DNA from 2 places in the Caballeronia sp. SL1002 genome. Region 2 is predicted to be linked to the other one. Evidence: riboswitches for the same ligand, from Rfam matches in the RefSeq annotation. Region 2 holds a riboswitch; the other holds the start of a gene.
What was found. Region 2 has a riboswitch for cobalamin ahead of cobW (cobalamin biosynthesis protein CobW). Riboswitches for the same ligand answer to the same signal wherever they lie in the genome.
Positions count from the first base shown of each region.

Region 1 (6,345 bases), on a different contig from region 2:
CGGCTTGGTCTTCGTATCGATGACATGAGCGAGACGCGCTTCGAGCGTGCGATCGAGCGCTTCAGGACGTGGCACGGCGAGTTCGAGTGACATGATGGATTCCGTTAGAAACTGGGACGTTGCAGGGCGGGCACGAGCGCCTCGTGGCCGCCCTCGTGAATAAGGATCAGCGGATAGCCGAAGGCCGCGCTCGCGCGTTCTGCGCTGAGCACGTCGCGCGCGCGTCCCGCCGACACCTCGCCCGCGCCGTCGAGCAGCAGCGCATGGCTCGCGAAACGGCGCGCGAGATTGAGATCGTGGCAGGAAAACACAACCGTGCGCGCGGCGGGTTCGGCTTGCAGCCAGCGTGTGAGCGCGTCGAGGCACGCCATCTGATGATGCAGGTCGAGATGCGACAGCGGTTCGTCGAGAAAGAGCAGCGGTGCGTCCTGCGCGAGCGCCGCGGCGAGTGCGACGCGTTGCCGCTCGCCGCCCGACAACGTGCGGACATCGCGCGAGGCGAATGGCGCAAGGCCGAGCGTATCGAGCGCCGCGAGCGAGACCGCGCGATCCGCCGCGCTTTCCCAGCCCCATCCGCTCAAGTGAGGAAAGCGGTTCAGCATCACGATATCGAGCACGCTCGCGCTGAACGCGTCGTGCTCGGTCTGCGGCATCAGCGCGCGGCGGCGGGCGAGATCGGCGGCGCGCCATGCGTTGAGCGGCCGTCCGTCGAGCAGGATCGCCCCCGACGCCGGCGCGGCGAGTCCAGCCAGCGCGCCGATCAGCGTGGTCTTTCCCGCGCCGTTCGGCCCGGCCACGCACCACATTTCGCCGGGTTCGAACCGGCCGCTGAAGCCGTCGATCAACATCCGGCTTCCGGCGCGCAACTGGAGGTTTTGAACGGAGAGCGTCATGACGTGCGCCGCAGCAGCATCCACAGGAACACCGGCACGCCGACCAGCGCGGTGATCACGCCCACCGGCAACTGCGCTGGCGCAATCACCGTGCGCGCGATCAAATCCGCGCCCATCACCGCGACGCCGCCGCCGAGCGCGCACGCGGGCAGGAGCATGCGCTGATCGTTGCCACAGGCGAGCCGCAACACATGCGGCACGACCAGCCCGACAAAGCCGATCGTACCCGCCGTCGTCACGGCCGCCGCGGCCGCGAGCGACGCCACGAGATACACGCGCAGACGCAAGCGCGCGACCGGCACGCCAAGCGCTTGCGCGGCGGCGTCGCCCCGCAGCAGCACGTTGAGTTGCGGCGCGACGGGCACGACGGCGACGAGCGCGGCGGCGAGCGCGAACGCCGCCGTCCACGGTGTCGCGACGCCGTTCAGGTCGCCGGTCAGCCAGAACACCATGCCGCGCAGCCGGTTCTCGGGCGCGACGGCGAGCATCAGCGTGATGAGCGCGCCCCAGCCCGCCGCGATCACCGCGCCCGTGAGCAACAATCGCGGCGATGCATCCTGCGGATCGCCGCGCCACAACTCGCGGCGCGCAAGACCGAGCACGAGCACGATGGACAAGAACGCGCCCGCGAATGCGGCGGCCTCGACGCTCCACCACGGCAGCGCAGCGAGCATGGCCGCGAGCGCGAACGCCGCCGCGCCGCCCGACACACCGAGCACGTAGGGTTCAGCGAGCGGATTGCGCAGCAAGACTTGCAGCAACGCGCCGGCAAGCGCGAGCAGCGCGCCCGACGCGAAGCCGCCGAGCGCGCGCGGCAGACGCAGTCCAAGCACGATTTCATCGGCGATTCCGGACGGCGCGCCCGCGTGCAGCAACGCCGCGACCGCGCGCCACGGCGGCACGGCGACGCTGCCGCACGCGAGCGACGCCACGAACACGAGCACCGCAGCGCCCGCCAGCGTCGACCAGATCGCCATGGCGCGGCTCGCCGACATGCCGCGGATCATCCCGCGCGCGGCGCTCATGTCAGCGCGTCCCGGCGATCATTGCTGCTGCCAGCCGAGCGTGAGATACGCGCCGCGTCGTGGCGTGTTGTAGGAATACGCGAGTTCATAGTCCTTGTTGAACAGGTTGTCGATGCGCGCATCGACGTACCACGCCTTCGTGATGCTGTAGCGCGCCGAGAGATTCACGACGCCGTAGCCGGCGAGCGTCGAATCGTAATCGCTGCGCGCGCCGCTCGTGATCCACTCGCCGCCCACGCGCCAGCCGCCGAACGAGCGGTGCGCCGAGAGCGTCGCGAAACGTCGGGCGCGGCGCGTGAGATCCTGGCCGTTCGTTTCATCGACCGGATTCTGGAACGTGAACGACGCGCGCAAGTCCGTGCGCGCGAGTTGCCCCGCCCACGAGGCTTCGACGCCCTGCACTTTCGCGCGCCCGACGTTCTGCGCGATGTAAAACCCCGCGCCGTCGGCCACGTAATCGATCAGGTTCGAATAGCGCGTCTCGAACGCCGTCACCCGGATCACGCCGATCCCGCTCGCCGCGTACTGGAGCGCCGCCTCGACCGAATGGCTGCGCTCCGGCTGAATGGACGGATTGCCGCTGAACGGATAGTACAGATCGTCGAAACTCGGCGCGCGGAACGCAGCGGAATAGCTCGCGCTCACCTTCCAGTGCGCATCGAAGTTGTAGCCGTAGCCGAGATAGTAGCTGTTCGCGCCGCCGAAATCGGAGTACTGGTCACGCCGCACGTTCGCCTGGAACTGATTCCCGCCGATCCGCCCGACATAGCCCGCGAACACCGAGTTGACGTGGCGCGCGGGCGCGTCGAATTCGTTCGAGTCGAGGGTCTCGTCGAGATGCTCGTAGCCGAACAGCAGTTTGTGATCGCGCGTGAGCAGGAAATCGTTTTGCCAGGTGTACTGGCGCGTCTCCGAGTTGAACTTGCTCGTGTACACGCCGTTCTGCTCGATATTCGAGCGATCCTGACCCTGCGCGATCGTGAAGTGCGCAGTCCAGCGATCGGTCAGCTTGCCGTTCGCGAACACCGACGCCGAACGCACGCGGTTATGCGACTCGTTGAGGTCGGTCGGAAGGCCGTAGGCATCGTCGAAACTATTGATGCCGTTCGACTGGAAAAAGCGCGCGCCCGCGTCCCAGTTCGCCGTGAACGTATGGCGCAGCGTCGCGCTCACGCTCTCGTTCAGATAGCCGTTCGCGTTGGGATTCGCGTTCGGCGAAATGGCGGGATCAATGGACGAAAAACCGTCCGTCTTGCCACGCGATGCGGTGACGCTGAACGTGGTGCGGCCGTCCTGGTCAAGCGCGCCGGACACGCCGAGTTGCTGGCGCTGCGTGTGATAACTGCCGTACTCGGTTTCGAAGTTGAAGCGCGGCGGATGATCCTCGCCCGTCTTGGTAAATATCTGCACAACCCCGCCGACCGCGCTCGATCCATACAACGCCGACACATTCCCGTTCACCACTTCCACATGGTCGATCTCGTCGAGCATCAGTTGCGATAACTGCGCCGCGCCCAGCCCCGCCGACTCCACGCGCACGCCGTCGATCAGCACGAGCGATTGCGCCGACGAAGCGCCGCGCACGAAAATGCTCGACGACGCGCCCGGCCCGCCATTGCGCGACACCTGCACGCCCGCGCCGAGCGCGAGCAGGCCGGCGACGTCGGTCGCGTTGGTATCGGCGATATCCTGCGGGTCGAACAGCGTGGTCTGCGCGAGCGAACTCGCGAGTGGCTCAGGCGTGCGCGTCGCGGTCACGACGACGGGTGCGAGCGTGGGCGTGGGATCGTGGTCGGTGGTCTGCGCGAACGCAGCGCACGGCAGGCTGCCGCATAGCAGCATCGCCGCGCGGGCAAAGGGTGAAAGCATCGGTCGAAAAGGTCCGGTTGGGAGCATGTGCCACCCGCGCCCCGCGAGTGCATGCGTCGAGCGCCGCGTTTTTGCACGCGGCGCTCTCCTCTTTGGCCGGTATCCGGGCTCACGACATGCCGGTCCGCCTTCCCACGCGAAATTTGCGCAGTGGCGTTTTGGCGCATCGTCGTCAGCATTATTCGGTATGAAAAAAGCGCGCAAAGGTTTGCATGCTGCTTGCATGCTGTTTGCGCACTCATCGCACACACGCGGACCGACTCGATACGCCCTGGACCGGCTTGCAACTTGCGTTGCGGTCGCTTACCGTTGCGGGGGCAGCACAGGTTGGCTCGTCCGGGCGGACTTCGCTCCCTGTTTCCCGTTTGACTGCGCGAGCGTAGACCGCGAGCGCGAGCACCAAAGTGCCGGGAGTTTAGGAGCGGCGGCACGAAGCGTCAAGAAAGCGGCACGCGTTCGACGGTCGGTCGCTTTCACATTTCGTGCCTGAAAAATAGGGCTTTCCGCACATGAATGACGAACATCCGTTGCGTCGTTAGCGATGCTTTGCCTGCACGTTCGCATGCTGTTACGTCTCGAAACGAGACATTTATCGGCTGCTGGATTGAACCGCGCTAAAATGCCAGGTCTTTAGAGGACGCAGCACATGCTCAACGAACTCGAATCACTTTCACAGAACATCGGCCGGCTGATCAAGATCAGCGAACGCCATCATCAGGCGCGCCACGCGCTCGAAGAACAACTCGAACACTTGCGCGCCGACTTCGCGAACGCACAGACCGAGTTGGCTCAAGTGCGCGAGGAACGCGACACGCTGCAAGCGGAGCGCGACACGCTGTCGGCGAAAATCGACGACGCGCAAGTGCGCCTCAACGCAATCCTGGAAAAGCTGCCGCGCGCGAAAGCCGCGCCGGAGCCGGACAATCAACTCGATCTTCTCCCACCCGATGCGTCCGCTACGTCCGATACGTCGACCGGTCTTGCGCACGCGGCCGGCATGAACGGCGTCGCGAACGATGAAGCGCACAGCCACGGAGAAAAAGCATGACCACCAAACAGATCGAAGTTGCGATTCTCGGGCAGCAATACCGGCTCGCGTGTTCGCCGGAAACGGAAGACGCGCTGCGCGAAGCGGTGGCGCGCGTGGACGCGGAAATGTCGAAGGTGCGCAATGCGAGCAACGTGCGCGGCACCGACCGCATCGCCGTGATGGCGGCGCTCTCGCTGGCGTCGGAATTGCTTAAGCTTCAGAACAGCGTTCGTCACGGCGAATCGTTCCCCGCCGAAGAAATTCGACGCACCATGCACTCCATGAACGAGCAGCTCGGCGCTGTCATTTCACAATACGAAGCGCAGTAAAAGCTTGCGCCAACCGGCGCAGCCCGTGCGGGCAACGTGCAAAAAATAGTGATCGAGCGCGCGGGAAAATACCTGTTGCGGCGTCACGAAAAACGCACGAAGAAAAAGCCAATACGTTGCTGCATCTCCCCGATGATTGGTGTAGAGTTAGTACTCCCTGCCTGGTTCGCCAAGGTCATATATTCCTTGAACCAATGCCTATGTGCACGGTTGCGGAAATTTGTAGCACGGGCGCGCGCGTCACTCTGTCTGATGTACCCGAAGTGCTGCCAACTGCGACCAATCTTGAACCCAGGTTCAGGATGCCGGCCTAGCGGCTGAGGCGGGGACCTTATTTTTCAAGCTGAATTTTCAGCTCAAGCCACGGCGTCGGAATTTTTCCGATGCCGTTTTTTCTTGGGGCTCGGCGTTTGGCTTCACGTTGTGTTGCTCCACGCGTTTCGCGTGAAGCGCGCTTGCGTTGAACGCTACCGTTCCCTGACGCGCCTTCTCATTCATCTCCGCTCATGCGCTACTGGCTGATGAAGTCCGAACCGGACGAAGCAAGCATCGACCATCTCGCGAACGCGCCCGGCAAAACGTTGCCATGGACCGGCGTGCGCAACTATCAGGCGCGCAACTTCATGCGCGACATCATGCAACCCGGCGACGGCGTTCTGTTCTATCACTCGAGTTGTCCGCAGCCGGGAATCGCGGGCCTCGCCGAGGTGTCCTCCTCCGCGTATCCGGATGCCACGCAATTCGATAAGAAGAGTCCTTACTTCGATCCGAAGTCGACGCAGGAAACGCCGCGCTGGCTGCTCGTCGATGTGAAGTTCTTGAAGAAGACGCCGCTCGTGTCGCTCGCTACGTTGCGCGAGCACGCCGAACTCGCGGACATGCAGGTGTTAGCCAAAGGCAATCGCCTTTCGATCACGCCGGTGACCGAGGCGCAGTGGCGATTTATTACGAAGCGGCTTGTGTGACGGGCTTGGATGCAGCGTGTGCGTAAGCGCGATGAAGGGAACTTCGGGTGTGTGAGGCGTTTGAAGTGGCGTCGCGTGCGGCTGTTTTTTCCGCTGAGTTGGAAAGCAAACGTCAATGGTGTGAACGAGGCAGTATCGGTGCGCGTTCACGTGCGCGAATCGCAGCCCCGACCTCCAACGTGTTATTAGGGCCAGCACTATCGTCGATAGCGAGGGATTAAATCGTTTCTTCGG
Region 1 covers NZ_JBYMUW010000002.1:417,106-423,450, reverse strand. Annotated here, with positions in the region: gene cobT (nicotinate-nucleotide--dimethylbenzimidazole phosphoribosyltransferase) at 1-93, opposite strand, end outside; gene AC3D25_RS04820 (ABC transporter ATP-binding protein) at 105-893, opposite strand; gene AC3D25_RS04815 (FecCD family ABC transporter permease) at 890-1,918, opposite strand; gene AC3D25_RS04810 (TonB-dependent receptor domain-containing protein) at 1,937-3,787, opposite strand; cobalamin riboswitch at 3,865-4,206, opposite strand; gene AC3D25_RS04805 (ATPase) at 4,434-4,835, shown strand; gene AC3D25_RS04800 (cell division protein ZapA) at 4,832-5,146, shown strand; RNA gene ssrS (6S RNA) at 5,298-5,479, shown strand; gene AC3D25_RS04790 (EVE domain-containing protein) at 5,653-6,111, shown strand.
Region 1: it holds a riboswitch for cobalamin, as region 2 does, so the genes downstream of both, AC3D25_RS04810 (TonB-dependent receptor domain-containing protein) here and cobW (cobalamin biosynthesis protein CobW) in region 2, are expected to answer to the same signal.

Region 2 (6,345 bases):
GCGCTGCCCAGTCCGCATCGAGCGGATCGAACGCAGCGCCGAGTTGCAGATCGCGAGCCAATGCGGTGAGGATGCTCGCGTTCGCGCCTTGCGCATCGCCGACAGGAAAACGGCCGAGCGCGAGCAACGTATCGAGCCGTTGGACGCCTTGCGGCGACGTGCCGAAAGTATGCAGGCCATCGCGAATCTGCGCCTCTTTCAGTTCGCATAAATACGCGTCGGCGCGCGTGAGCAACGCGTCTTCGCCGCTTGCATCGCGCGGCGCGTCGAGGCCGAGTTCCTCATGCAGACGATGCTCGACGATGCCGGCGAGTATTGTCTTGCGCAGAAGCGTTGCGCGCCGTGGATCGACCATCAGCGCTTCGTAGTATTCGTCCACTTGCCGCTCAAGATCCTGCAGCGGCCCGTAGTTTTCGGCACGCGTGAGCGGCGGCATCAGATGGTCGATGATGACCGCCTGCGCGCGGCGCTTCGCCTGGCTGCCCTCGCCCGGATCGTTGACGATAAACGGATAGAGATGCGGCATGGGCCCGAGCGTCAGATCGGGCCAGCACGCATCCGACAGCGCGACGCTTTTCCCCGGCAGCCATTCGAGATTGCCATGCTTGCCCACATGCACGACGGCATCCGCATTGAAGCGCAGCCGCAGCCAGAAATAGAACGCGAGATACGCGTGCGGCGGGACCAGTTCGGCATCGTGATAGCTCGCATAGTCGCCACGTTCACGCGAGCGCGCCGGCTGTATTCCGATGAATACTTCGCCGCTGCGCCAGCCCGCGATCATGAAGCGGCCCCGCCGCAAAGTTGGATCGGCTTCGGGCGGTCCCCAGCGCGCGTTCAGCGCCTGCTGCACGCCTTGCGGCAGCGCATGGAAGGCCGCGAGGTAGTCGTCGAGTGCGAGACTTTGCAGCGCGGGCCGCAAGTCTCGCACCGATGGATCGTTGGTCACGCCCGAGGTGAGCGCGCGCATCAGCGCATCGCCATCGGCGGGAGGCTCGCCCACGCGATATCCTTCAATACCAAGCATCGCGAGAATGTTCACGACGGATGCAGGCGTGTCGAGTCCGACACCATTGCCGATGCGCCCTTCGCTCAGCGGATAGTTCGCGAGAATCAGCGCGATGCGTTTTGCGCCGTTGTCGAGCGCGCGCAAGCGGCACCATCGGAGGGACAACTCGGCGACGAAGCGCACGCGTTCGATATCGGGCTGATAGCGCACGACGTCCACCTGCGTGTGTTTGCAATGATAGGCGAGGCCCTTGAAACTGATGGCGCGCGTGATGATGCGTCCGTCCACTTCGGGCAGCGCGACATGCATCGCGACGTCGCGCGAATTGAGTCCGTGGTTGTCCTTCAGCCAGTCGTCGCGATTGCCGCCGCTCAGGATGACTTGCAGCACCGGCGCATCGCCCGCGAGCACGAACGGCTCGGGTCCATCGATCACCCCGGCGGCGAACGCGGTCGTATTGAGTACGAGCGACGCGTCGAGCTCTTCGCAAAGCTGCTGCACGACCTCGCGGCTCACCGCGTCTTTCAGCGACGACATCGCGATCGGCAACGGGTTGATCCCAGCGGCTTCGAGCGCGTCGATCAGCGCGTCGAATACCGCTGTATTGCCCGATTGCAGATGCGCGCGATAGAACAGGACGGCCACCACGGGCGCGCCGTGACGCCAGCGCGCGCGCCAGTCCGCGATGGTCGCGAGATCGCGCGCCGGATGATAGAGCGCGACAGCGGGCAACGCGCCCGGCGCGCGAGCTTCGCGGCCGTAACCGAATATCCGGTGGCCGATGCAGCGCAGAAATTCTTCCGCGTTCTGCGCGCCGCCTTCGCGCAGATAGCGCCAGAGTTCGTGGCACAGCGCGGGATCGGCGGTGCTTTTTGCGAGCAGGTTCGGGTCTTCCTGCAAGTCGCCGGAGAACATCACGAGCGTTTGCTTGCGCGCCTTCGCGAGCGCGACGATCCGCTCGATGCCATACGGCCAGTATGCTTCGCCGCCAAGATGATCGACCACCACGACGCGCGCGTGACGCAGCACGTCGTCGAGATAGAAATCGACCGACGCCGGCTGCCGCAAGAACGACTGGTTCGCGAGCCGCACCTCAGGAAAACCCGCATCCAGCCGTGGGAAAACGCTGGCGAGCAGCGACAGCGTCGTATCGGCGGAACTGAGGATGACGATCGGCGCAGGCGTCTGCTCGATGCGCATGACGCCCGCGGCATCGTCGACGAAACCACCCGGCGTCGTGCGGAGAAGGTGCATGAATCAGGCCTGTGCGGGCGTCGCTTGCAGCGCGGCATCGAACGCACGTTGCAGACTCGCGCGGTCGAGGTCTTCGCCGATCAGCACAAAGCGGCTCTGCGCCTCGCCCGCTTCCCACCGACGATCGAAGTAGCTATCGAAACGGCGTCCCACGCCTTGCACGACGAGCCGCATCGGCGCGCCCGGCAGCGCGGCAAAACCCTTCACACGATAAATCGTGTGATTCTCGACGAGCGTTTGCAGCGCAGCGATCAACGCATCGCGCGACTCGACCCGAGCTTCGACCACGATCGAATCGAAGTCGTCGTGATGATGATCCGCGTGGCCTTGGTCGTCGAGCGAGCCGTGGTGATCCGGCCGCAGATGGATCGTGTCTTCGGATGCCGCGTCGAGACCGAGCAGCGTATGCAGATCGAGCTGCCCGCGCTCGGCGCGCACGATCTTCACCTCCGCCGGAATCTCGCCGCGAATCAGCGTTTCGACGGCACGTTGTGCGGTTTCGTCGATGAGATCGGTCTTGTTCAGAATCACCAGATCCGCCGACGCGAGTTGGTCTTCGAACAATTCGTGCAGCGGCGATTCGTGGTCGAGGTTCGGATCGGCGCGACGTTGCGCGTCCACGGCTTGCGGGTTCGCGGCGAACTGACCGCTCGCGGCGGCCGGGCCGTCCACCACCGTGACGACGGCGTCCACCGTGAATGCGTTCTTGATGGACGGCCAGTTGAACGCCTGAACGAGCGGCTTCGGCAACGCGAGGCCCGAAGTCTCGATCAGCACATGATCGATCTGGCCGCGCCGCTCGACAAGTTGCTCCATCACCGGATAGAACTCTTCCTGCACGGTGCAGCAGAGGCAACCGTTAGCGAGTTCATAGAGATTCGGCTGATCCGTCGATGCTTCGTCCTCGCAGCCGATATTGCAGCCCTTCAGGATTTCCCCGTCGATCCCGAGTTCGCCGAACTCATTGACGATCACTGCAATGCGCAGACCATTCGCGTTCGAAAGAATGTGCCGCATCAGCGTGGTTTTGCCGCTGCCGAGGAATCCGGTGACGACCGTGACCGGGATTTTGCGCGTTTGCATCCGTTGCTCCGTGGGGTTTCGCGGGTCTTATGTGCGTGCCGCCGCCCGACGGTTGCAGGATGCAGGTATGAGGCACGACAAACCCAGCTCGATGAAATCGTGGATCGCGCCGCTTCCCCGCGACGGCGATCCGTGTCTGTCTGGCCGGTATCCGGGCTGACGAAAACGCCGCTTCACCTTCCCACGCGAGGTTCGACATCGCGCAGTGGAGACATGCATGGCCCGCGGAAACGCGGACGACACACTGAAGGCGGCTTTGCCGCATCGTGACGATGCGGCCTTCGCTTACCGTTGCGGGGGCAGCGCAGGTTGGCGTTTCGTCGGACTTCCGCGAGCGCGTCCTGCTTCCCGTTTAACTGCGCGCAGCGGACGCCACGCGCGAGCACCAAAACTGCAAGCAAGTCTAGGCCGCTCGCCCCGGAGCGTCAAGAATCGCGCGGCTCCCGCCTCTTCGCCGCGACTCTTGCCTGTGATATCGTTGCCGCGCGTCTGGTGCTCGCGCATGCGTTTCAGCATGCGCAGTTAAACGGGAAACAGGAAGCGGCCGTGGTGGTCTTAACCGCGTATCGCCAGCCTGTGCTGTCCCCGCAACGGTCAGCGACCTGCGGTTTTCCCGCTAAAACCGCACATTTCCTTCAACGCCACTGCTCGTTTCGAACGCGCGGGAAGGCGAACGAAAATGCGGTCGCCAGCCCGGATACCGGCCAGCGCGTGTGACGAACGCTCGCGTTTTTCTTACCGCGAGTTTCGCCGATCGCCGCTTTTCCGCGAGGGACGGATTGGCTGCGCCGAATTTCGAGTCGTTCGTATCGCATGAATTCATCTATCCGTCGTCACGCCCGACGCTCGCCAGCCCGCGAATGTGCCTTGTTTCATGGGGTCATTTCGTCGTGAGCGAATCATTCGGGGATGTCCCGCTCGTTCTCGGCATCGGATGCAGGCGCGGTGTGTCCGCAGATGCAATCGATACGGCCATCATGGCCGTCTTGAACGGCACGGCGCTGGCGCAGGTTCGCGCAGTCGCGACGCTCGACCGTAAAGCCCGCGAACCCGGACTCGTCGATTTTTGCGCGCGTCACGGCTTGCCGCTCGTGTCGTTTCCGGCTGCCCAAATCGACGCGGCCGCCGCGACGGATTCGGCGCGCGTGCGCGCGCTCGCGGGCGTCGGCGGCGTGTGCGAACCGTGCGCGCTGCTAGCGTCGCGCGAAGGGCGCGTCGTCGTCGAAAAAACCATTATCGGCGACGTCACCGTTGCAGTCGCCGCCGATCGAAACCTGTCTTCCTCTGTCGAGAAAAGTGCATGAAAACCGATCCCGAATCCCATCTGCGCATGACGCAGCGTCGCAAGGAAGGCCACGAGAAAAAGCAGGCCGCAGCCGATCGCGAGAAAGGTTTGCTGATCGTGAATACCGGCACCGGCAAGGGCAAGACGACCGCCGCGTTCGGCATGGCCGTGCGCGTGCTCGGCCACGGCATGAAGCTCGGCGTCGTGCAGTTCATCAAGGGCGCGCTGCATACGTCCGAGCGCGATTTCCTGAGCGCGGTCGCGAATTGCGATTTCATCACGATGGGCGATGGCTACACCTGGAACACGCAGGATCGCGACGCCGATATCGCGACCGCGCGCAAGGGCTGGGACGCGGCGCGCCGGATGATCGAAAGCGGCGAATATCAAATGGTCGTGCTCGACGAACTGTGCGCCGTGCTGAAATACGAATACCTGCCGCTCGATGAAGTGCTCGCTGTGTTCAACGCGCGTCCGGTTGGACTGCACGTCGTCGTGACGGGTCGTCATGCGCCGGATGGGTTGATCGAAGCGGCCGATCTCGTGACCGAGATGCGGCTCGTCAAGCATCCGTATCGCGAGCAGGGCGTGAAGGCGCAGCGCGGCGTCGAGTTCTGAGCCGATGCCCGCCTGCCCCGCCCTCTTCATCAGCGCCCCGGCCTCGCATCAGGGCAAGACCACGGTGACGGCCGGCATCGCGCGGCATCACGCGCGGCTCGGCCGGCGCGTGCGCGTTTTTAAAACAGGTCCGGATTTTCTCGATCCGATGATCCTAGAACGTGCATCCGGTTCGCCCGTTTATTCGCTGCATCTTTCGATGGTCGGCGAGGCCGCATGCCGCGCGATGCTCGCGGACGCGGCACGCGAGGCTGACCTCATCCTGATCGAAGGCGTGATGGGCCTCTTCGACGGCACGCCGAGCAGCGCGGATCTGGCTTCGACATTCGGCGTGCCGGTGCTTGCCGTGATCGGCGCGCACGGCATGGCGCAGACCTTCGGCGCAATCGCGTTCGGCCTTGCGAATTACCGCGCGGGCCTGCCGTTTCATGGCGTGCTCGCGAACCGCGTGGCGTCGGCGCGGCATGCGCAGATGCTCGCCGAAACCATTCCGGCCGACTTGCGCTATTGCGGCTTTCTATCGAGCGAGGAGGCCCTCGCGTTGCCGGACCGTCATCTCGGTCTCACGCAGGCGAGCGAAGTGGCCGATCTCGACGCGCGGCTCGACCGCGCCGCCGATGCGCTCGCCGCGACCACGTTGTGCGATCTGCCGCCGCCGGTGCATTTCGATGAATGCGCATTGCCCACGCCGCCGCGCCTGCTCGACGGTGTGCATATCGCGATGGCGCGCGATGCCGCGTTCTCCTTTGTCTATCCGGCCAATATCGATGCGCTCGTGGCGATGGGCGCGCGCGTCACGCCGTTCTCGCCGCTCGCAAACGAACCCGTTCCCGCCGACGCCGACGCGCTCTACCTGCCGGGTGGTTATCCGGAACTGCACGCCGCGACACTCGGCGCGGCCACGCGAACGCACGCATCGATAGCCGCGCACGTGGCGCGTAGCGGCGCGGTCGTGGCAGAATGCGGCGGCATGCTGTATCTGCTCGAATCGCTGACGGATATCGACGGCGAAGCGTGGCCCATGCTCGCCCTTCTTCCCGGCCGCGCCGTCATGCAAAAGAAACTCTCGCGCCTCGCGATGCAACGCCTCGATACA
Region 2 covers NZ_JBYMUW010000005.1:312,992-319,336, reverse strand. Annotated here, with positions in the region: gene cobN (cobaltochelatase subunit CobN) at 1-2,263, opposite strand, end outside; gene cobW (cobalamin biosynthesis protein CobW) at 2,267-3,346, opposite strand; cobalamin riboswitch at 3,472-3,751, opposite strand; cobalamin riboswitch at 3,820-4,068, shown strand; gene AC3D25_RS25935 (cobalamin biosynthesis protein) at 4,207-4,650, shown strand; gene cobO (cob(I)yrinic acid a,c-diamide adenosyltransferase) at 4,647-5,249, shown strand; gene AC3D25_RS25925 (cobyrinic acid a,c-diamide synthase CobB) at 5,254-6,345, shown strand, end outside.